4 regions of the Rhodopseudomonas sp. P1 genome follow, and region 4 is predicted to be linked to each of the others. Evidence: riboswitches for the same ligand, from Rfam matches in the RefSeq annotation. Region 4 holds a riboswitch; each other region holds the start of a gene.

Region 1 (5,897 bases), 1.2 Mb from region 4:
ATTTTCGCCCGTGGCGGTGTGTGGGAGACGCCGTGGATGGAGCGCGTCCTGCCGGTGGTCGCGGATGTCTCGGACCATTATGCGAGATCAACGATCTTCACCCGGTTCATCACGCCCGAGCATCCGGAGCAGCGGCCGGGGCGGTGGCAGCGTTACTACCAGCGCTGGGAGGCTGCGTTGCGGCCCAATCTGGAGCCGGAACAGCTCTATCTGGTACCGGAGTTGCAACGCTTGGTGCCGCCTGCGCAGGTGATCGACAAGCCGGTGTACTCCGCCTTCAAGCATTCGCCTCTGGCATCGCTTCTGGTCGAACGTGGCATCGGCACCGTTGTGATCACGGGGGCCGAAACCGACGTCTGCGTACTCGCGACGGTGCTTGATGCCGTCGATCTCGGCTTTCGCGTCGTGCTTGTCGAGGATGCGCTGTGTAGCTCGTCCGACCCTGGTCATGACGCACTGATGACGATGTACCGCACCCGATACGGTCAGCAGATCGATCTCGTCAGTCGGGAGATGCTGTTCGATCTCTGGAAGCTATGACGCAGACGAAGGCCGGGTTCCGATAGGAACGGTGTACATCCGGCCACGTTGAACGCGCGATCATTTCAACTGGAGACTGAAGAATGGCTCAGGACGCACGTGAGATCTTTGTTACCGGGCTGCGCAACGCTCACGCCATGGAGACCCAGGCGCGGGAGATGATGGAGCGGCAGTCCGAACGGCTCGACGACTATCCGGAAGTCAAGGCCCGGGTGCAGCAGCATTTGCGGGAAACCGAAGGTCAGCTCAAGCGGCTCGACGAGTGCTTGTCCGCCTGCGGCGAAAGCGCCTCGATGCTGAAGGACACCACGCAGTCGTTCATGGGCAATATGGCCGCGCTGGCTCACACCGTGATGCCCGATGAGATCCTGAAGAACACCTTCGCCAACAACGCTTTCGAGCACTTCGAAATCGCCGCCTACAAGTCGCTATTGGCGCTCGCCGACATCGCCGGCTTCGGTTCGGCTAAGCCGCTGCTGCAGGCGTCGCTGAAGGAAGAAGAAGCTATGGCGGCGTGGATCGACCAGAACATCGACAGTGTCACACGATCCTACGTTCAGGCCTAGGCGGCCTGAGTTTGTAATCCTGATGGATCGGAAGATTGTGGCCGGGCTCAGCCCGGCCATTTGCGTTGATGCCTTGAACCGCCGGACTCGGTCCCTCCTAGAACGACGATGGCCGGGCGATCCCGGCCATGATGAAGTCGTTGCATGTCGCTCTATGAGCTGAGCGCGCTCAGCTTGGTTTCATCACCACCTTGATGCAGCCGTCCTTCTTGTCGCGGAAGGTCTTGTAGAGTTCCGGGCCGTCTTCCAGCGTGGCGCGGTGGGTGATCACGAACGAAGGATCAATCTCGCCTTTTTGGATTCGGCCGAGCAGTTGCGGCAGATAATGCTGCACCGGAGTCTGCGCCATCCGCATCGTCAGGCCGCGGTTGATCGCCGAGCCCATCGGGATCTTGTCGAGTAGCCCACCATAGACGCCGACGATCGACACTGTGCCGAAGTTTCGGCAGCAATGGATCGCTTGACGCAACACGTGCGGCCGGTCGGTGCCCATGAAGGTGGCCATCTTCACGCGGTCGACCATCGAGTCGAAGCTCGCCATTGCGGCGGCTTCGGTGCCGACAGCGTCGATGCACGCATCGGCACCGCGGCCGTTGGTGAGATCCTGGATCTTGTCGTAGACGTCGTCGTCCATGAAATTGATCACGATCGCGCCGGATTGCCGCGCCATCTCCATGCGCTCCGGTACCGTGTCGATCGCGATCACGCGTTCGGCGCCGAGCAGGAAGGCGCTCTTGATTGCCATCTGGCCGACCGGGCCGCAGCCCCACACCGCGACGGTTTCGCCGCCTTTGAGATCGCAGAAGTCCGCTGCCATGAAACCGGTCGGGAAGATATCGGACAGGAACAGGACCTGCTCGTCGGTCAGTCCATCGGGCACTTTGATCGGACCGACGTCGGCATACGGCACCCGCAGATACTCGGCCTGACCACCGGCATAGCCGCCGAGCATATGCGAGTAGCCGAACAGGCCAGCGGGCGAATGGCCCCACATCTTCTCAGCCGCCTTGGCGTTGGGATTCGATCGCTCGCAGCCTGAATAGAAGCCGCGCTGGCAGAAGAAGCATTCGCCGCAGGAGATGGTGAATGGGACCACCACCCGATCGCCGACCTTGAGCTTGGTATTCTCGGAACCGACCTCGACGACTTCACCCATGGTCTCGTGGCCGAGCACGTCACCGCTTTGCATCGACGGCATGATTCCGTCCATCAGGTGCAGGTCCGAACCGCAGATCGCGCAGGCCGTCACTTTGATGATCGCATCGCGGCCGTGTTCGATTTTCGGATCCGGCACGCTCTCGCAGCGGATGTCGTTCTTGCCGTGCCAGGTCAGAGCTTTCATCTGCAGGTCCTCGTCGTTTGATGGCGAGGGGAAAAGCCGAACAGGGTCGGTTGTTCCTGTTGCTCGGCTGGAACGCCGCGACCTGAAGACGTGACTGGTTAGTTAGGAACGGCGTCTCCGAAGCTCCGTTGGCCTCTGCGCAACTCAGCAATCAGAACAATGACAGGAGCGACGATGATGGTGCGGAAGACGACGACAGTGATGGCCGTGCTCGCAGTGCTGGCGCTTGGCGCAAGCCAAGTGATGGCGCAAGGCGGTGGTGGCGGCGGTGGGGCCGGCGGCGGCGCGGGTGGTGGTGCCGGGGCCGGCGGTGCCGGCGCAGGAGCCGGTGGAGCAGGCGCGGGTGCCGGTGGCGCGGCTGGCGGCGGCGCGGGCGGTGGCGGCCCGTCGAACTCCGATCGTGGTGGTCAGGGCTCGGGCAGCGCCCACGGCGCGACCAATTCGACGACGCCGAGCTCGGACGGCCAGTCGGGCGCAACCACGCCGATGCGAAAGTAAGCGAACCGGCGGCGAGAAGCCGTGAAGTTCAAGCCGGGTGGTGCCTGACTGCACCTCCCGGCTTTTTGCTTGCCAGCAAGACTGCGGAAGATGGTCGTCTTGCCGGGGGCTGGGCGACGTGCTTAACCCAGACGTGTACCGGTGCCTCTCGCTGAGAGAGGTGAAACGGGAATGCGGTGCGGGGCGATGCCCCAATGCCGCAGCTGCCCTCGCAACTGTGGGCGGATCGGAGCGTCCTTGAATGCCACTGGCCGAACCGGCCGGGAAGGCGGACGCGACGGATATCCGCGAGCCAGGAGACCGGCCGGTGCATGGTGTGCAACTCGTTCGGCGATGGGCCGGCGGAGGATGTCGTCTTGAACAGAACAATTGCGCCGCATTGCGGCGTCCGGCCGCCCGTCGCGTTGCGTGACCGGCGTGCGCCTCGCTGGCGTTCCCGCTTGTTGCTGATGGTCGCCGCGGTTGGTTTGCTGGCCTCGCCGGCGTTCGCCGCCTCCAAGCGGATCGCCTCGATCAACATGTGCACCGATCAGTTGCTGATCGCCCTGGCTGATGCCGACCAGATCGCTGGCCTCGGACCGTATGCGCGTGATCCGAGGCTGTCGTGGCTCGCCAAGGAGGCTGAGCGATTTCCGAGGCTGTCCGGTGAAGCTGAGGATCTGTTGATGCTCGCACCCGACGTGGTGCTGGCCGGCCGCTACGGCAAGCGTGCCACGCGCGAGCTGCTGCGCGCGCAGAACATTCCGGTCGAAGAGTTCGACGTGCCGCGGACGATCGACGAGGTGAAACTGCAGATCCGGCGGGTTGGCGCGCTGGTCGGCCATCCTGAACGCTCGGACGCGATGATCGCGTCGGTCGATCAGGCCGCGGAGCGGGCACGGCGCACCGCCTCGCGGTGGCAGGGCCGGGTGCTGGCGCTATCGCGGCGCGGCTGGGTGACCGGCGGCGATAGTCTGCTCAGCTCGCTGCTGCAGACCGCTGGCCTGTCGAATGCGGCGTCCGACCTTGGTTTCGCCTATGGCGGCTTCGCCTCGCTTGAAGCGATCGTCGCATCGCGGCCGGACCTTTTACTCGTATCCGAAGAGCAGCCGGTGGCTGAAGATCAGGGCAAGGCTCTGCTGCTGCATCCCGCGATCCAGCAGGCCTATCCGGCGAGCCGACGGATCGTTGTTCCCGATCAGCTCACGGTCTGCGGCGGCGCGATGCTGCCGGTTGCGCTCGATCGACTATCCGACGCGATCGTGCAGATCAGCCAGAGACGAGGCGTTGCGGCTGCCGCGCCGCGGTAGAGAACGCGTCGTCGTCGCCGGTCGCGTGCTGGCGATCAGCTCTCCTCCAGCGCTGCGCCGTACAAAATCATGCAGGGGCCGGACGGCCGATCGGCGGTGAGGCGGGCGGCGATCTCGCTGACGCTGCCCCGCTGCACGTTGGTCGCATCGGAGCCGAGGCTTTCGACCATCACGGCCGGCGTCGTAGCGCTCAGGCCGCGGGCGATCAGTTGGGCCGCGAGGGCCGGGAAGGTGGCCTTGCCCATATAGACGCAGGTCGTTGCGGTCGCATCCGCCAGCGCTGCGAGGTCGAGATCGCGCGGCAGGCGCCCGTCGACATCATGGCCGGTGACGAACTGGACCCGGCGCGCGACGCCGCGCTTGGTCAGCGATGCACCGATCGCAGCTGCTGCGGCGGTCGCCGTGGTGATGCCGGGTACGATCTCGACCGCGATGCCGGCCTCGCGCGCGGCGCGCAGCTCTTCGTCGGCGCGGGCAAACAGCGTCGGATCGCCGGCCTTCAGCCGCACCACGTGCTTGCCGCGGAGCGCGTAGTTGATTGCGAGGCGGCTGACTTCGTCCTGGCGCGGCGAGGGATGGCCGGCGCGCTTGCCGACCGCGACCATCTCGGCATTGGGATCGAGATAGGCCATGAAGTCTTCGCCGGCGAGGTCGTCATACAGCACGACGTCGGCGGCCTGCAGCCGCTTGATCGCCCGCAGCGTCAGCAGGTCGGCATCGCCCGGGCCGGCGCCGACCAGCGTGATGCGGCCGTTGGCGGCGGCGCTTTCGATTGACTTGGACATCAGGCGATCGCCTCCTCGGCGACATCGATCAGATGGAAGAAGGTGCCAGTGACGTGTCCGCGGCGGCTGCCGGTCTCATCGGTGAGCTGTCCGGCGGGATCGCGGATCTCGGCGAGCGGCTCGTCCGCCACGGTGACGACGCGCGCGTAGTGATATTCGTGGCCGCGCAGCACGCTGCCTGCGGCGTGGCCGGCGGCTGCGGCCTGCAAGGTCGCGAGCCGGTAGCCGAGATGCAGCTTGCGATTGGCGAAGTCGGTTTCGAGGCCGAGCAGTCCGGCCATCGCGTGGCGCGTGCCGTCGGCATCGATCAGGCCTGTACCGAGCGTCATGTAGCCGCCGCACTCGCCATGGACCGGGCGAGTCTCCGCGAACGCGCGGAGCGCTGTCTTGAATCGCGTCGCTGCCGCGAGGCGTCCTGCGTGTAGCTCGGGATAGCCGCCCGGCAGCCACCCGGCGTCGCAGGACGGATCTGGGCCTTCGTCGCTCAACGGCGAGAACGGCACGATCTCGGCGCCGGCCGCGCGCCAGCCTGCGGTGAGGTGCGGGTAGATGAAGGAGAACGCGTCGTCGTGCGCCAGCGCGATGCGCTGACCCGGCGGCGTCAGCGGCCGGATCGTCGATGCGATCGGACGCGCCGGCTGCGCAGCGCGGATCAGCGCGTCGAGGTCGATACCGCGCATGGCGCTGTCGGCGAGTTGCTGCAAGCGGGTGTCAAGCTTCGCGGTCTCGCGCGCCTGCACCAGGCCGAGATGACGGTTCTTCAGCGTGAGATCGCGTTGCCGCTCGAAACTCCCGAGTACTGGAATGTCGTGCGCGTCGAAGCCATCGCGGACAAGTGCTTCATGACGCGGGCTGGCGACGTTGTTGAGGATAACGC
Region 2 (5,897 bases), 360 kb from region 4:
CGAAGGGCGCGGGCGATATCGCGAAGGGGTTGATGCCCGAAGGCACGATCCAGGGCCTGACGGATTTCGGCGTGCCCGGTTACGGCGGCCCGTGCCCGCCGCCGGGCGACAAGCCGCACCGCTATCAGATCACGGTATTCGCGGTCGACGTCGAAAAGCTGCCGAACGCTGGCGCCACCGCGATGCCGGCGCTGGTCGGCTTCGATCTCAACTTCCACACCCTGGCGAAGACGACGATCACCGGACTGTTCGGGCGTTAAGCCCGAGCAGATGCCATCCTGTTCGCTGCTGATGCCGGATTGGTCCGGTTATCAGCAACGACGGAAGTGAAGCGTAAAGGCCAGGACGACCGAGACCGCGCCGGTCGTCTTGAAGGCGCTGTGATCAGTTGCTGGCTTCTGAGCTTCGGCTTGACGAGCTGCGCGTGATCGCGGCGGCCGGTCCGCTCGAAAGGCAGGGAATCTGGCGCCATGATCCGTCGGGTGCGCGTTCGTAGGAGCTGCATCCCGACGCCGTCGCTGCGGCCTCGCCGGCGTTGCGCTGATCCTGCTGACCGCGCGCCAGCGCCGGTGCGGCAGATAGGCTCGACGCGACCAGCGCGCCGGCAAACAAAGCGGTCGTCCAAAGGTTGGTAGTTCGCATGTCCGGTCCTCCGTTATCGGAAACGCGGACGGAGTCCTGACGCGCGAATGTGACGATTTCTTGCAAATTGCGGCTCTCGCCGCGATCTTGCCTTAACGATCAACAAACAGCGCGGGCACTCAGTGCGCCCGCGCACCGATGGAACTCAGCGCGACAGCACAATGCGGCCTGCGGTGGTGCGGTCCTGCCAGTGATGGCGCACCAGTTCCGGGTCGACGTGGTGTTCCACCGGCCAGCCGACGCACAGATAGGCGATGAACTTCCAGGTCGCCGGCACGTCGAGCTCGGTGGTGATCGCCTCTGGATCAAGGATCGATACCCAGCCGACTCCGAGGCCGAGCGTCCGCGCGGCGAGCCAGAACGTCTCGATCATCGCCACGACGGAGTAATCGAGCGCTTCGGGCATGGTCTGGCGCCCGACACCGAGACCCTGCGCCGTCTCGCGGTCGCAGAACAGCGCGAACTGCCGCGGCGCGACGTCGATGCCTTCGAGTTTGAGTTTGGCGTACAGCGCCGCACGGTCGCCCTGATACGCGCTCGCCGCCACCTCATTGCAGCGCAGGAAGTTGGCGCGGATCCGCGCCCGCGTCTCGGCCGAGTCGACGCTGATCCAGCGCCACGGCTGGCTGTTGCCGACCGACGGGGCGAGCTGGGCGAGGTCGAGGAGCTGATCGATCAGCTCCGGCGCAACCGGATCGGTCCTGAAGCGGCGGACGTCGCGCCGCCACGCGATCAGCTCGGCGAACTTCTCCCGAAACGCTTCGTCGAACACCGGCGGGTTGGCGTTGGCGGCTGCGATCTCGGCCGGATCGGTCATCGCCGCCATCTTGTTCAGCACCGTACTCACAGCTTGCCCGCCAGCACGTCGGCGAGATCGGCGACGTCGGTGAGCAGCCGCGAGGCCGCGCGCACCAGCGGCACGGCAAGGATCGCGCCGGTGCCTTCGCCGAGCCGCAGCCGCAGATCGAGCAGCGGCGCGGCGTCCATTGCCTGCAGCGCGAGGTCGTGGCCGCGCTCGGCCGAGCGATGGGCGAATACGCAATAATCGCGGGCTTCCGGCGCCAGCCGCACCGCGACCAGCGCCGCGGCCGTGGCGATGAAGCCATCGACGATTACCGGCCGGCGCTGCGATGCGGCGCCCAGCACCGCGCCGGCCATCATGGCAATCTCCAGTCCGCCGAATTCGGCCAGCACCTCCAGCGGTGCGGTGGCGGGGCTGCGCATCGCCGCCTTTTCGATCGCCGCCTTCTTCTTGGCCATGCCGTCGGCATCCTGGCCGGCGCCGATCCCGATGCTCTGGTCGAGCGGCGCCGGGCCGAGGCGGTGCAGCAGCAGCGACGACGAAGCCGTGTTGCCGATCCCCATCTCACCCAGCGCGATCACGTCCGCGCCCGCGGCGATCTCGGCGCGTGCCAGTTCGGCGCCGCGATCGAGTGCCTGGCACGTCTCCGCGACGCTCATCGCCGGCTGACGCGCCGCGTTGGCGGTTCCCATCCGCACCTTGGCGTCGATCAGATCGGGATGCTTCGGCAGATCGGCGGCGACGCCGGCGTCGATCACCCGGACGTCGACATGGTTGGCGGCTGCGAATGCGTTGGCGGTGGCCTTGCCGGCCAAATAGGTCATCACCATCGCTACCGTCACGGCGGACGGATATTGCGACACGCCTTCTTCGGTCAGGCCATGGTCCCCGGCGAACACCATCAGCACCGCATTGTCGGCGCGCGGCGGCTGCGGATGCCGCATCAAGGCCAGTTCGATGGCGAGGTCTTCGATCCGCCCGAGCGAGCCGAGCGGCTTGGCCTTGCCGTCCACCCGCGCCCGCAAGGTTGCTTTCAGCGACGGGTCGACCGGGGTGATCGACGGCGGCTGCCAGGTGACGAGGGTTTCGGTCGGCATCGGATGGTCCTTTGGTTCGGCAAGGCGCGCAACTGAGGCAAACGCGCAAGCCCGGTCAACACCACCTTCGCGTTGTTGACCCGCAACAGCGTCGCAGCTAGCGTGCCCGACGATGGTCCTTCCGCAAGGAAGGTGAAAAGGGAAGCCGGTGGGAGACGCGGTGCGTCTCGATCCCGGAGCTGCCCCCGCAACTGTAAGCGACGAGCCATCGCCGAGGCCACTGGGAATTCCTGGGAAGGCGGCGAATGGCGGCGACTCGCGAGCCAGGAGACCTGCCATCGCGTATTGTGCTTTGAAGGGTCGTCGGGGCGGGGTGCACCGGACGGAAGCAGTGCGGACGGCAAAGGCCTCTCCCGCGCGTTCCGACAAAGCTCGATAGCTGACCCGATGATTCGAGCCCGATGGATTCCGAGCCCCCTGCCGATGTGAGCGCCGATCCGCCGCGCATGCTGCCTGGCGCGCCGGTGATGGTCAGCGTCTGCACCACCTGCAAGACGATCGACGGCGTCGCCGTCGGTGCGCCGATGCTGGAAGCCGTCCGCGCCGCGCTGGCCGGCGCCGGCGCGGTGCAGGTGCGCGCCGTGCAGTGCCTGTCCGCATGCAAGCGTGCCGCCACCGTCGCGGTGTCGAGCGAAGGCGGCTACACCTTCGTGTTCGGCGATCTCGATGGCGCCGGCGGCGCTGACGCTGTGGCGGCGTTCGTGGCCTCCTATCAGGACAGTCACTACGGTCTGGTGCCGTGGCGGCAGCGCCCGGAAGTCCTGCGCAAGGGCACCGTCGTCCGCCTGCCGCCGCCGCAATGGTCTCCCGACGATGGGCGGGCGCCGGCATGAGCGCGCTGATCTCCACCCTGGTGCTGGGCGGCGCGCGCTCCGGCAAATCGGTGTTCGGCGAACGGCTGGTCGCCGAGAGCGGCTTGGCTAGGATCTATCTCGCGACCGCCACCGCCAGCGACGACGAGATGTCCGATCGCATTGCCCACCATCGCGCCCGCCGCGGCGACGGCTGGACCACGATCGAGGAGCCGCTCGGCTTGGTCGATGCGCTGACCCAGCACGCCGGCCGCGGCCGCGCCGTGCTGGTCGATTGCCTGACGCTGTGGCTGTTCAACCTGATGGAAGCCGGCCGCGATCCCGAGGTCGAAGCAAGGCGACTGGCGCGTTATCTCGGCGTCGCCGCCGGTCCGATCGTGCTCGTCTCCAACGAAGTCGGCCTCGGCCTGGTGCCGGAGACGCCGCTCGGCCGCGCCTTCCGCGACGCGCAAGGCCGCCTCAATCAGACCATCGCCGCCGCCGTGCCCAACGTCGCCTTCATCGCCGCCGGCCTGCCGCTGTGGCTGAAACGCCAAACAGGAGAGTAGTTCATGACCGCCCGCGTTCCCGTCACGGTGCTCACCGGTTTTCTCGGCGCCGGCAAGACCACGCTGCTGCGCGCGCTGCTCAATCAGTCGAGCGGCCGCCGCATCGCGGTGATCGTCAATGAATTCGGCGATGCCGGTTTCGACGGCTCGCTGGTCGAGGATTGCGGCGCGTCGGTGTGCGCGCCGGGCGACATCGTCGAACTCACCAACGGCTGCATCTGCTGCACGGTCGCTGACGACTTCATCCCGACGATGGAAAAGTTGTTGAACCGCGACACGCCGCTCGACGCGATCGTGATCGAAACCTCCGGGCTCGCACTGCCGCAACCGCTGCTGAAGGCGTTCGCCTGGCCGGCGGTGAAGACCCGTGCCACCGCCGACGGCGTCGTCACGGTGGTCGACGCGCTGGCGCTGAGTGAAGGCCGGGTGCCGCTCGACGATGACGCGGTGAAGGCGCAGCGTGACGCCACGCATGACGATCCGATCGAGGAAGTGTTCGAAGATCAGCTCGCCTGCGCCGATCTGGTGGTACTGTCGAAGAGCGATCTGGTCGCGCCCGACCAGCTTGCCGCGCTCGAAGCTAAGCTGGCGAGCCGGGTGCGGCCGAACGTCCGCATCGTCCGCTCGCATGGCACGCTGGCGCCGTCGGTGCTGATTGGGCTCGATGCCGAAGCCGAGAATGATCTTGCATCCCGCGCCGGCCATCACGCCGAAGGCGAGGAGCACGATCACGACGATTTCGACTCGCTGGTGATCACCCCGCAGCCGGCGGAGACGCTGGATGCCATGAAGGCGCGGGTCGGCGATGCGCTGGGGCTCGAGGGCGTGCTGCGCGTCAAGGGCCATGCCCGTGTCGCCGGCAAGCCGGCCCCGGTCGTGGTGCAGGCGGTCGGCTCGCGCATCGATCTCGCCTTCGCCCGCCCCGATGCCGAGCGTCCCGACCATCTGGTGGTGATCGGCCTCAAAGGCTTTGACGCCGACGCCGCGCGGCGCGCGCTGGCGGGGTAGTTCATATGCCTCTCCCCGTCATTGCGAGGAGCGAAGCGACGAAGCAATCCAGGGGCAGCGGCCCCGAGTCTGGATTGCTTCGCTTCGCTCGCAATGACGTAGAGAGGGCGGTCGCACAGCAACGGTGCTCCAGATGCACCTGAAGCTCGACACCAGCGTCAGCATCGACGACGGCGACGTTGCGCGCGATCTCGGGCAGGCGACGGCCGATATTGTGGTGCTGTCGGCGGCCGACAGCGATCTGGCGGCGTTCGGTGCTGCGCGGGCCGGAATGCCGGACGACTATCCGACGCTCCAGCTCACCAATTTTCTGGCGCTCGGCCATCCGGCCTCGGTCGATCTTTATGTCGAGCGCACGCTGGCGAAAGCAAAGCTCGTCATCCTGCGGATGCTCGGTGGCGAGGCCTACTGGCCGCACGGCGTCGACAGCCTGCGGCGCGATGCGCTGGCGCGCGGCGCGCAGTTCGTCTGCATTCCGGGCGAGATGGAGTGGAATGCGGAGCTGGCTGCGCGTAGCACCGCCGATCTCGACGATGCTCACGCGCTGTGGCGCTATTGCAGCGAGGGCGGCGCCGAGAACATCCGCTTGGCGCTGCGCTATGCCGCCTGGATGATCCTGCGCGACGACTGCCCGCCGCCGCCGCGGCCGATGCCGGCCGCAGGGTTCTGGCCGGCCGAGCCGCCGCCATCGCAGTGCCGCCGCGCGCTGGTAATCTTCTATCGGGCGCTGGCGGCGAGCGGCGATACCGCGGCGATCGCGGCGCTGCGTGACGCCCTGGCCGCGCGTGATTTCGATCCAACCTGCATCTTCGTGACCAGCTTGAAGGATGCGCGCTCGATCGCGTTCCTGCGCAGCGTGCTTGCCGCGACGCCGCCCGACGTCATCATCAACGCCACCGCGTTTGCGACCGCCACCGCCACGGACGACTCCGGTGTGCTGGCGTCGGCGGATTGCCCGATCCTGCAGGTGGCGCAGGCCGGGGTGACG
Region 3 (5,897 bases), 700 kb from region 4:
GACATGCTGGCGACCGCGCGCCGCTGCAGTTCGGCCGAAGAACTCGATGCCATGCAGACCGAGGCCGACGCAATCCTGCGCGACACGCTGACGGCTTACGAGAACGGTGCGATCGACAGCGCGGCGCTGACGGCGTTCAGCATCGCGCTGGAGCAGTTCCACAACGCCGTCACCGACCGCAAGCTGCTGCTTGCCGACGTGACGTCGCTACCGCCGGTGCGTGGCGCCCGGCCGCAGGCGGTGTAGCGTTCAGCGCACCAACCGCCGCCAGCCGATCACCACGCCGCTGACCGAGATCACCAGGCCGGCGAGTGACAGCACGATCACCACCAGATCCCAGGCCGGCCGATACGCCAGCAGCACCGGGAAGTCGAAGCTGTGTGGGGCATTGAACAACCACCGATAGCTCCGCGCGCTGGTGTCGCTGCGCCCGAGCAGCTCACCGGTTGCGGGATCGAGGTGAAACCAGGTTGAGGCTGGGTCGTCGAAGCCGACCCGGAGCACCGGCAGCACGCGCTGCCGATGGTGCTGGTACCAATAGGTGTCGTACCGTTCGAGCCGCTGCCGTAGCACCATCGTGGCGTCCGGGAGCAGCGTGGCTGCGGCGGCGATGATCGTTTCCTCCGGCAGCTGTTTTGCCGTGCTGTCTTCAGGATCGGCGGCAGTCTGGCGTCCGTCACGGTGTCCCAGCAGCATTAGCGGCGTGCCGCCGATCCAGGCGAAGCGGGCTTCGACGACGCCCGGAAGAAGCGTGGAGGGAAGCTTGGCAGCGATCGTCGGAGCATCGTGGCCGGCATAGCGCTGCAGCATGTCGCGGCTCTCGCCGCGGCGGGCGAAGGCCTCGCCCGGATTCATCGACAGCCAGCCCGAGGCCATCCAGGTCAGCACGACCACGCCGCCGATCAGCCCGGTGATGTGGTGCCACGCCATCCAGCCGCGATACGGCGTGATCCGGCCCGATGCGTAGCGCCGCCGCAGGCCGGCGCGGAGCAGTCCGATCCAGACGCCGCTCGCCGCGACCGCCATCAAGATGCCAGAGACCCACAGCACCACCTGCCGCCATAGCGGCCCGTCCTGGCGCAGCACTGTGAAGTAGATCCAGTGCGGGATCGCGCCGAACCAATTCCAGATCCGCTCTTGCCGTGTCGTATCGAGCACGATCTCGCCGCCGCGGGACGCAACATAGAGCTCTGTCCCGGCGGCGTCGCCGAGCCCGATCAGGTACAGCGGCCTGAACGGATCGTAGCGCGACGTCACGCTCCATTGGTCGCGATCGACCGCCTCGATCAGCCGCGGCGCGACTGCGGCCGGATGGTGCCGCGCGATCCCCAGCGCCTGATCGGCGCTGACTTGATCGATCTTGCGGCCGTCGACCGCCGAGACGGTGGTGCGCCGGCCGCTCCAGTCGAGCAGACGGTACACCGGCTCGGTATCGAGCATCACCAGCCGCAGGTCGCGCGGATAGTGCGTCACGCCGGCCACCTGCATCGCCTGATCGGGCGGCAGCAAGACGCGCTGCCAGGCGAGGTCGGGCAACGCCGCCCAGCGTTCTTCTTTGTCGAAATGCGGAAACGCGACGTACATCATCACCACGCCGGAGATGAACCACATCGCGAACAGCAGACACCCTGCGATGCCGAGCCAGCGGTGGCCGAGATACAGCCACCGCTTCGCGCGCCTGACGACGCTGGACATCGCTCTAGAACTTCACGTTGTAGGAGAGTTCCGCGGTGCGCGGCATGCCGAGGATCCACTGCGACGTGCCGCCGGAAGTCGCATAGACGGTGTCGAACAGATTATAGACCCGCAGTGCCAGCGTCTGCCGGGCGTCCGGCTTCCACATCAGCCCGGCATTGACGACGTTATAGGCCGGCCGCACCAGCGTATTGGCGTCGTCGGCCCAGGTGTCGCCGACGAGCTGGATGCCGGCATTGGCCGACCAGCCCGGCGCGAACGCCCAGGTCGCCCAGATGTTGCTGACGATCTGCGGCACGTTGTTGGGGACGTTGCCGGCGTAGTTCACCGCCCGGCCGCCGACCACCTGGGTGAAGTCGTCGTATTTGGCCCGCAGCCAGGCGAAGTTGGCGTCGAGCCGGATGGTTTCGGTGACCTTGAGGCCGGCCGAGGCTTCGATGCCGCGCGACGATTGCTGGCCGATCTGCAGCGGATTGGTGTTGGCGGGGTTCTGAGGATCGCGCGCCAGCAGGTTGTTCTTGACGATGTGATACGCCGCCAGGGTCCATTCGGCGCGACCGCCGGCGAGCTGCTGCTTGATGCCGACTTCGACCTGCTTGCCGGTCGACAGCGAGAAGTCGCGGTTCACGCCCGTCATGGTGATCAGGTTGGTGACCGGATCGACCGCGGTCGAATACTGGCCGTAGATCGAGAGGTTCTCGATCGGATTGTACACCGCCCCGACCCGCCAGCTCGGCGCCGAGTAGGTCTTCTCGAAGCTGTTCGAAGGCGAGAGGAAATCGGTGCGCTGCACCGTCGGATTGTCAGAGCGGATGCCGCCGATCAGCGAAAGCTGGTCGGTCAGGCTGAGCCGGTTCTCGGCGAACACGCCATATTGCGTCGTCAGCGTATGGAAGCTCGGCCGTGTCGGGCTCACCGGCAGGAAAGTGCCCGGATCGAAATTGTACGTGGGCACCGAGGAAGTGCCGGCGTAAGGCGAGTTGTTGGTATGGGTGAAGGCGATGCGGTTGACGTCGAAGCCGGCGACGAATTCGTTGGCGAGGCCGAAGACATGGCCCTTGAAGGTGGTGTCGAAGCGGTTGCCGATCTGCTCCTGGTCGTGAAAGATCTCGATATAGGAGCTGCGGTTGATATTTCCGGTGGTCGGGCTGAACGCGTAGCTCTCGACGTCCTTCCAGTGCCGGTGCGTGCTGAGATAGTAGGTGACGTTCTTCACCGAGACGCCTTCGGCAACGTCCCACTCGGTCTTGAGCTGGGTCCAGTTGTCGCGATAGCGGATCGAGGCATCGCCGACATTGTAGTTCTGGAAGCGCAGCGACTCGTCGAGCCGGCCGTTCACCAAAGGCGTGCCGAAATAGCGCGACGGGCTGCGGTCGGCGTAGTCTTCGCTCAGCGTAAAGGCGAGATTGTCGGCGGCCTGTACCCGGACCGAACCGGACACCGCGACGTTCGATGTCTTGTCACGGTCGACCCAGCCGTCCGACATGTTGCCGATCGCCGCCAGCCGATAGCTGACATTGGGATTGATCGGGCCGCCGGAGTCGACCGCGAGACGCCGGGTCAGGTTGGTGTCTAGCGAGATCTCGGCTTCGTTGCGCGCCACATCGAGCGGCTTCTTGGAGATCACGTTGATGGCGCCGCCGATCGCGCCTTCGCCATACATCACCGAGGCCGGGCCGCGCAGCACTTCGATGCTCTGCGCCGTCCAGGTGTCGAACGGGAACGTCATGGTGCCGGAGCCGACATACAGCCGGGTGCCGTCGTAGAGCGACATCACCGTGCCGTTGCCGGTGAAGCCGCGGGTGGTGAAGGCGAGGCCGCCATTTCCCGGGCGCGGGCTCGCGGTGAAGCCCGTGGCGTTCTGCGTCACAGCGTCGATGACGTTGTGCTGACCGCGCTCGGCGATGGTTTCGGCGCGAATCACTTCGACGCTGGCCGGTGTCTGCAGCGGCGTCAGGCCGAGGCGGCTGCCGGTCGAGGACGGGGTGCCGAGGTTGAAGGTCGGGGCGGTCGCCGCGGTCGTCGTCGGCTGAGTGGGCGCGGGGGCGGGCGTCGCGACCGGACGTGCGGCGGCGCGGCGCTGGCGCGACGATCCGGCATTGGCCGTCGCGCGCGGCTTGGCGGCACGTACGGTCTGGCCCTCGACCACGATCGGGTCGAGACCGCGCGGATTGGCCGAGGCGGTTTGCGCAAGGCCGTCGACCGGCCAGAGGAGAGGGACGAGGGCGACAGAGGACAGCAGGCGACGATTGCGCCCGAGAGGCAGAACGGCGGGAGTCATTTTCTTGGCTCGCGGCTAACGTGGCACGTCACCGCGAAACAGGTCTGCCGCAGCCTTCTTGTGGGCTCCGGTTCGACTCGCACCAGGACACCCCGCCCGATGTGCTCGCGTGTGACCACGACTGACGGCAGGTCTCCTGGCTCGCGGGTCGTTGCCGTTCACCGCCTTCCCAGGACGAAAGCCCAGTGGCGTGTGGCGAATGGCTCGCCGCTTACAGTTGCGGGGGCAGCCGCGGAATAGAGCCCGAAGACCCGCACCGCGTTCCCTATTGATCCCTTTCGGGAACCGTCGCTGGGCACGGTATTGGACATACGGCAGCGGTGTCAACGAACCGAACGGAAAAAATCCAGTCAGTCCAAGGGGCAGCGGCTGCACTATGAAATTACCTATCTCGGCGACGATGGATGTGACGTTATAACATTACATAGATGGGTCAAGCGCTCTGAGCAACAAAGCCTGGCCTTAGGCAGCAAACTTACTAAGCCGCTGCCGTTGCGGTCCAAAGGCGCGAACATGCTGGCAGGGGCGATCTGACGTGACCGAGACCATAAAGCGGTCCCGAACCGAGACATTTGAGCAAACCGTCAACGGGCTACTTACGAAGCGCGCGGACCGTTCAACGAAGCCCAGCGCATCAGGGAACGCCTAGCCGAGATCAAGAACGACGTAGGCGCGATTGACTTGGTTCTCGGGACGCTGGGCTATACGGGCGACCTGGACGCCGTCCCTTTTGACCGTGCAGGATTTTGAAAAGACCCACCGCGCGCCGATTGCGAACATTCTAACGGCAATGAAAGCGGCTCTGGAAAAAGGCTGGCGTCTCATTTGTTGAGAGTGAAACACTCCAAGGCATATCGGCGTCCAAGTGGACATAACCGGTTGAATCTGATATTAGAAATGGTGGACCGGTTGGGGATTGGACCCAAGCGTCGCGGGTGGAAATCCAGCTAGCGGCACCAGCCCCGGCCCTCCGCAGAAGCTGCCGACCATGCGCCAACATGATCGACAGCCTCTTTGGTGATCTGGCAGCTTTATGTTGTCATGTACCACCTACCTTTCGACCCGCCCGTCAGCGGGTGCCACACTTGGTTAGAGAGACCACCGGGGCCTTTGTGGCCCCGGATTTCTTTGCATCCGGCAATATCACCCGAAGATCCCCACAGCGGTTGCGGATTGGTTATCGCCGGTTCGGCCGCTGTCCATATTCTTGACGGTTTTTGGAACGCCAACTGAATTGGCGATTTGCCGCCATTTTCTCCGATACTCTGCGTGCCTCCAAGGAAGCCCAGTCGACTCGCTCACAATCAGCGGACCGTTCTTGAGCCAAGGAGGAGTCTTGCCAATCTCTTCCATTACTCTTGGGCACTTCTTGAGATCGACAACGATTGCTCTTTCCTCGCTGAATCGGCCTCCACTTAGCATCCTTTGAAGTATCATGTTTTCATCGATGTCTGACCATCGGAGACCGCGCATCCACTTTTCGTCGCCTTTCGCGATTTCGGAGGGGGGCCCGGTTCACTCAACGGCACCCATTCGCCGATAACATCCATTTGCCGGAGACCTGGGACTTCGAACTGAAAGGCTTGGGCAAGCGCAATGGAATGAAGCCCCCAGCTATGGGCCTGCCTTCTTATGCTGTCCACATGCTCAACCGTCAGCAACCCAACACGCGGCGTTGAACTTGACCTAGGGAAACGCATGTTCCCCAAGATAGAACTTAGCCTAGTGCAGGCGTCATCATTCAGAATCGTAGAGCCGAAGGTCATTAACAATCGGAGTTTGCCAACAACCGCGTGGCCCATAGCCAACTTGCCGTTTGCCGCCCAACTGTCGTCGTACTGACGCTGCACGCGAGCGGCACTCCAATCTCGGACCAGTTCCGCGCCGATCTCGCTGCGCAGGCGATTAAGGGTGAAGTCGT
Region 4 (5,897 bases):
CCCGACCGACCCGATCGGCGGCGCGGTCGCCCCGAACATCCGGCGATAAGAATCGCGAAACGCATCATTGGCAGCGCAGTCGTAGCAGCCGAAATAGCCCGAGGCGCAGAACAGATTCTCGGTATTGTCCGCGCCGATGCCCAGCAGCACCGTCTCGTCCATCGCACCGGCCAACCGGAGGATATGGCTCGAAAGCCCAGCTTCGGCGAAGGAACGATTGAACGTCACGCTGTCGTTGCCGATCAGCGAAATCAGTACGACATCGGGTCGAGCGGCGCGAATCCGGTCGAGGTGCCGTTCGTGATCGTCCTCGCCGAGCGGCACGAACTCCTCACCAACCACCTTGCCGCCCGCCTCCTTGATGTACTTCTTGACAGCGCGATGCGACAGCCATGGCCAGACGTAATCGCTGCCGATCAGGTACCAGCGCTGCGCCCTTCTCTCCTGGGCCAGCCAGTCGATCGCCGGCCGGCTCTGCCAGCGCGGCGTCTCCCCGATCGCCATCACGCCGGGAGCACGCTCGCCGCCTTCATAGACCGGCGTGTAGATATAGGGCACGCGACCTCGGATGGCGTTCCGCAGTGCTACCCGCACTGCACTGATGTGCGAGCCCATCACGATATCGACGTCGTCGTAGTCGACCGCCAGAGCGACCCGCCGAGCGACGTCCTCGATCGGACCGCCGGCATCGCTGAACACCAGTTCGACCTCGCGGCCCAGGATGCCGCCGCGCTTGTTGATTTCCGCAGCCGCGAGCAGCGCCGCATTGGTCGAGGCCGGCCCCCACAGCCCAGGCGAGCCCTGGAAGGTGACGAAATTCGCAACGCGAAGCTTGTTGCGTGCGCGGCGCGAGGCCGCGCCGCCGCCGTCTCCCGGCCCTTCCACCCAACGCGCATCGGTAAGCGCGCCGCGCTCGAGAAAACCGAGCGGCGGCACTCCATAGGCGCCACTATGTCCGAGATCGACAGCCGAAAGCACGCCCTCTCCTGCCTGGTGCGGGTGATCCCCGCCGAAGTCCCCTCCCCGGGTTCGACGATCGATGCTATTCGAAAATATTGAATCTTCAAGGATTGCTGTGCATATAGATGCAGCAAACTGCGCATCCGATTCACTCAGACGGAACGATAAAGTCTCATCGTGGCCAAATCGCCGACCCGCAATCCGCCGATCACCGAGCACCTCGCCTATCTGCTGGCGCAGGCCAATCGGGAGATCAACCGCCAGCTCGAAGCACGGCTACGCAGCGAAGGGGTGCCGGTCGAGCAATGGCGCATCCTCAAGGTGCTGTCCGACGGCAAGGGCCATTCGATGGGCGAACTCGCCGAGGCGGTGCTGCTCAATCATCCGACCCTGACCAAGATGATCGACCGAATGGTTTCGGATTCGCTGGTGTATCGCGTCCAGGATCCGGAGGATCGCCGCAAGGTGCTGATGTACACCTCCGACCGCGGCAAAGCTCTGACCCAGCGTCTCAATACGTTGGCGCTGAGCCAAGAGGCGCATATCGCCGAAAACTACGGCGACAAGGCCACTGCCGAGCTGAAGCGGCTGCTTGAAAGCCTGATCGACAGCGCCACCTGAGCGCCCTCCATCGTCGCGGATGCTGCGGCTGCGAACAGCGCAGCCGCCTGCAGCGACACGCCGCAAGATACGGCGGTCGCAACGTCTATCCTGCACCGCCGAACTGGCTTAGATCAGCGGGCGATGCGCCGTGCCAAGCGGCCGCCCATTCGAGTGAGGAAACATGGAATACCGATCACCCTGGATGACCGAAGAGCTGGACACGTTCCGCGACCAGTTTCGCAAATTCCTCGCCAAGGACCTCGCACCCCATGGCGACAAGTGGCGCAAGCAGAAGATGGTCGATCGCTCGGCCTGGCTGAAGCTCGGCGAGATGGGGGCGCTGCTGCCCAGCGTTCCGGAAGAGTATGGCGGGCTCGGCGCCAGCTTCGCCTACGATGCCGCGGTCTATGAGGACATGGAGAAGATCGTCCCCGACGCGCTGTCCGGCGTCACCGTGTCGAGCGGCATCGTGGCGCACTACATCCTCAACTACGGCTCGGAAGAGCAGAAGCGGCGTTGGCTGCCCGGCATGGCGCGCGGCGAGTTGATCGGCGCAATCGCGATGACCGAGCCCGGCACCGGCTCGGACCTTCAGAGCGTGCGCACCACCGCCAAGCTCGATGGCGACGACTATGTCATCAACGGCCAGAAGACCTTCATCACCAACGGCCAGAACTGCGACCTGATCATCGTGGTTGCCCGCACCGGCGGCGCAGGCGCCAAGGGGCTATCGCTGATCGTACTGGAGACCAAGGACAACCCCGGCTTCAAGCGCGGCCGCAACCTCGACAAGATCGGCCTGCACGCCTCCGACACCTCCGAACTGTTCTTCGAGAATGCCCGCACGCCGAAGCAGAACCTGCTCGGCGGCGAAGAGGGCAAGGGCTTCGTGCAGCTGATGCAGCAGCTGCCGCAGGAGCGGCTGATCATCGCGATCGGCGCGGTGGCGGCAATGGAACGCGCGGTCGCTCTGACCTCGGACTACACCAAGGAACGCAAAGCCTTCGGCCAGCCGATCATCGAATTCCAGAACACCGCCTTCGCGCTCGCCGAGCGCAAGACCGAAGCCTTCATCGCGCGGGTGTTCGTTGATTACTGCCTGGTGCAGCTGATCGCCGGCAATCTCGACGCCGTCACCGCCTCGATGGCGAAATGGTGGACGACGCAGAAGCAGGTCGAGACCGTGGACGAGTGCCTGCAACTGCACGGCGGCTACGGCTACATGCAGGAGTATCCGATCGGCCGGATGTTCATCGACTCGCGGATCCAGAAGATCTACGGCGGCACCAACGAGGTGATGAAGCTGCTGATCGCTCGCTCGCTCTAACGCGAACAATGCAGGCGCCTCCGCTACTGCTGCAATTCAGCGGTGCGGAGGCGCCGGCAGTGTTCAGTCGCCGCTTTCCGAGACTTCGCGCTTGAGACGGCGCGGATCCTGGGGCTGGCTATCCCATGGCACCGGCCGCTCCAGCCAGCGCTGGATAAAATTCCAAGAGCGCCGATAGCCGTTGTGCGGCAGGGTGCAGTCCGAACAATCCTTGCGCGTCAGCCCATTGCGATCGACGAAGGTCTTGTAGGGGCCGGGGCACTGATAGGCGCTCAGCGGGCAGTAACAGAACAGGCAGTTGAATTCCCGCTCGACGCCGCGATGGCACGGCAGAAACGGGCAGGCCTCGTTGGTGAAGCCCTTAAAGGCTTCGTTGGTCGTTGTGTCTTTCGGCTCCATGACCGTTCCCTCGCGCCGCAGCAATGGGCCGCCAGCTCGATCGCAGCGGCGCTGTGGCTGATTCTGATTGAAGGGGGATGAGTGCTAGGCGATGCCAAGCGTCGCGTGACGCTGCTCCTGCGCCGCGCGCGGCTTTGCCTGCTAAGAGAATTCGGTCATCGCTGCTCCGCTCTCGACCCGCCGTCGATCGGTTAGATGCTTCCGTCTTCGGCCGGTCTCCTGGCTCACGGATGTCGTCTGGATCGCCTTCCCGACGCCGATGGCGTCAGTGGCATATGATCCGGACAGATCCGCTTACAGTTGCGGGGGCAGCTACGGATTTGGCGAAAAACACCGCACCGTATTCCCAGTTTCACCTCGCACGCGAGGCACCGAAGACGTCAAAACCAGAGCACGGGGCTGCAGCCTGTGCAAGCAAAAAGGCTTCGTTCTAAACGGCCAGCCTAACCGACTACGCGATTGACCCAGACGATCCGCCAACCGGACGAGCCCAGCCGGTCGATCTGCGTCAGCGACAGCGGATCGATCACAAAGCTCAGCGCAGCCTCGGGGGATGTCTTAAGGGCAATCGCCAGCACGGCGCGAATGGTGCCGGAGTGTACCACCAGCACGACGTCACCACCGGGCAGCCGCGCCAGACCGCGCCGCACCCGTTCGATCTGATCGACGAAGCTCTCGCCGCCCGGCGGCGCCAAGCGCGCCGCATCCTGCCAGAATGCATCGTAGGTAGGGCCGAGTTCGCGCGACAGATCGTCGTGACGGCGCCCGGTCCAGCTGCCAAAATCCTGCTCGCGGAAATCGGGGTCGAGCATCGCATCGAAGCGGAGTGCTGCGGCGGTCTCGCGCGTGCGCCGGCTGGGGCTTGCGACCACCGTCGCATCGTGCGGCAGTTGCTCGCAGAGCGCAGCGAGCACCGCAGTGTCGCCGAGATCGACCGGCGCGTCGGGAGCGTGAATCACGCCCTTTGGCCCATCCACCGGCGCATGCCGCACCAGCCACAGCCGGCTGAAGTCGCTCATCGGTCATCCTCGCGCAGTCATGATCCGTCCGACAGAGCACGTCGGAGCCATGCCTCGCAAGCGACGACGACCGCTACCGCCCGGCGTCCAAAAAAATAGCAACCTCTGCCGCCTCTCGGAGTTGAAGCCCCCAAGTTCCATCAACCCTATCAGATGATCTAACTTGAAAGGCGGACCATGAAGGATGTCCATCGCGTGCTGATCGACAAACTGCGCGAGCATTCCCGTCTGTCGGCCGATGACCTCACCGCGATCCGCAATTTGAGTTTTACGCTGCGGGAGCTCGAGAGCAGCGAGGATCTGATCCGCCAAGGCGAAACGCCGAAGGGCGCCGCGCTCGTCGTCGAAGGCATGGTCGGACGGTATCATTTGCAGCGAAACGGCCGCCGCCAATTCCTGTCGTTTCACATGGTCGGTGACCTGCCGGATGCGCAGGGGGTTTTTTTGGAGCGGATGGATCATTCGCTGTGTGCGATTGGGCACGCGGTGACGGCGATCATCCCGCATCGGGAGATCCTGCGGATGTTCGAAGCCCGGCCCGGGCTCGGCTTTGCGATCTGGCGCGAAACCCTTGTGGACGCGGCGATTTTCCGCGAAGCGATCACCAACAATTCGGCCCGGACGATGAAGGCGCGGATGGCGCACCTGTTCTGCGAATTGTTCTACCGCGCCGAGGTCTCGAAGCTGACCGACGGTAACTCGATGCAGCTCCCGATCAGCCTCGCCCAGCTCGGCGACACGCTGGGCATGGCGATCGCGACCGTCAACCGCACCATCTCGTCGCTGCGGGCGTCGAAGACGATGGACTTCCGCTATGGGGTGCTGACGATCCGCAACTGGCAGGGGCTCGCCAAGATCGGCGAATTCGATCCCGGCTACCTGCACCTGAAGCGCGCACCGGCGCGCTGAGGCGCTCCGGCGAAGCTACGCGGCAGCGTCGTCCGGCTCGGGATAGACGCCGCGCAGCACCACGTCGAAGTGCTCCTTCACCGCATCATTGCAGCGGCAGGCCCGCGACCGCAGCTTATCGGCATCGTCAACGATCAGGGCGCCGCGCCGCGTCGTGAGAATGCCCTCCTGGCGAAATGCCTGCAGCACGCGGCTGGTGTAGCTGCGGCCGACGCCCATCATCGCGGCGAGCTGTTCATGGGTGAGCGGCACCATGCTGTCGCCGGTGCGGTCCATCGCCGCCGCGATCCACTTCGCGGTGCGCTGCTCGATCGAATGGATCGCGTTGCACGCGGTCGATTGAAACATCTGCGCCATCAGACAGTCGGCGTAGCGCGCGAAAAAGGCCTTGAAGCTCGGCGACCGATCCTTGGCGGCCTGAATGTTGAGGATCGGCATGCGGACGAACGGGCCCTCGAACTTGACAACGATCAGACAATACGCCGGCAGGAAACCGGAGCTGACGATGCCGCCGACCGCGCCTTCGCGCCCGACCAGCACCGTCTCGACGCCGCGGCCGTCGCCGTCGGTCACCTCATAGGAGACGAGGCTCGGCCCGCACGGGAAGAACGCGCTGCCAACGTGATCGCCGGGGCGATACAACAGATCGCCGGCGGCCCGGGTCTCGCACCTCAGATGCG

Evidence for each region. Region 4 has a riboswitch for cobalamin ahead of LRC39_RS05270 (cysteine-rich small domain-containing protein). Riboswitches for the same ligand answer to the same signal wherever they lie in the genome.
Region 1: another riboswitch for cobalamin. It lies ahead of LRC39_RS10735 (ABC transporter substrate-binding protein); the one in region 4 lies ahead of LRC39_RS05270 (cysteine-rich small domain-containing protein).
Region 2: another riboswitch for cobalamin. It lies ahead of LRC39_RS03670 (DUF1636 domain-containing protein); the one in region 4 lies ahead of LRC39_RS05270 (cysteine-rich small domain-containing protein).
Region 3: another riboswitch for cobalamin. It lies ahead of LRC39_RS02075 (TonB-dependent receptor); the one in region 4 lies ahead of LRC39_RS05270 (cysteine-rich small domain-containing protein).

The regions. Positions count from the first base shown of each region.
Region 1 covers NZ_CP088006.1:2,308,930-2,314,826, forward strand. Annotated here, with positions in the region: gene LRC39_RS10715 (cysteine hydrolase family protein) at 1-540, shown strand, start outside; gene LRC39_RS10720 (ferritin-like domain-containing protein) at 624-1,106, shown strand; gene LRC39_RS10725 (zinc-dependent alcohol dehydrogenase) at 1,276-2,448, opposite strand; gene LRC39_RS10730 (hypothetical protein) at 2,623-2,946, shown strand; cobalamin riboswitch at 3,069-3,269, shown strand; gene LRC39_RS10735 (ABC transporter substrate-binding protein) at 3,396-4,235, shown strand; gene cobA (uroporphyrinogen-III C-methyltransferase) at 4,271-5,020, opposite strand; gene LRC39_RS10745 (cobyrinate a,c-diamide synthase) at 5,020-5,897, opposite strand, start outside.
Region 2 covers NZ_CP088006.1:771,623-777,519, forward strand. Annotated here, with positions in the region: gene LRC39_RS03655 (YbhB/YbcL family Raf kinase inhibitor-like protein) at 1-260, shown strand, start outside; gene bluB (5,6-dimethylbenzimidazole synthase) at 788-1,459, opposite strand; gene cobT (nicotinate-nucleotide--dimethylbenzimidazole phosphoribosyltransferase) at 1,486-2,541, opposite strand; cobalamin riboswitch at 2,638-2,835, shown strand; gene LRC39_RS03670 (DUF1636 domain-containing protein) at 2,943-3,374, shown strand; gene cobU (bifunctional adenosylcobinamide kinase/adenosylcobinamide-phosphate guanylyltransferase) at 3,371-3,901, shown strand; gene cobW (cobalamin biosynthesis protein CobW) at 3,905-4,909, shown strand; gene cobN (cobaltochelatase subunit CobN) at 5,043-5,897, shown strand, end outside.
Region 3 covers NZ_CP088006.1:431,547-437,443, forward strand. Annotated here, with positions in the region: gene LRC39_RS02065 (TAXI family TRAP transporter solute-binding subunit) at 1-246, shown strand, start outside; gene LRC39_RS02070 (PepSY domain-containing protein) at 250-1,695, opposite strand; gene LRC39_RS02075 (TonB-dependent receptor) at 1,700-3,976, opposite strand; cobalamin riboswitch at 4,086-4,281, opposite strand; gene LRC39_RS02080 (hypothetical protein) at 5,410-5,897, opposite strand, start outside.
Region 4 covers NZ_CP088006.1:1,129,521-1,135,417, reverse strand. Annotated here, with positions in the region: gene LRC39_RS05285 (substrate-binding domain-containing protein) at 1-978, opposite strand, end outside; gene LRC39_RS05280 (MarR family winged helix-turn-helix transcriptional regulator) at 1,138-1,581, shown strand; gene LRC39_RS05275 (acyl-CoA dehydrogenase family protein) at 1,745-2,890, shown strand; gene LRC39_RS05270 (cysteine-rich small domain-containing protein) at 2,954-3,289, opposite strand; cobalamin riboswitch at 3,482-3,680, opposite strand; gene LRC39_RS05265 (histidine phosphatase family protein) at 3,733-4,308, opposite strand; gene LRC39_RS05260 (Crp/Fnr family transcriptional regulator) at 4,486-5,217, shown strand; gene LRC39_RS05255 (Crp/Fnr family transcriptional regulator) at 5,233-5,897, opposite strand, start outside.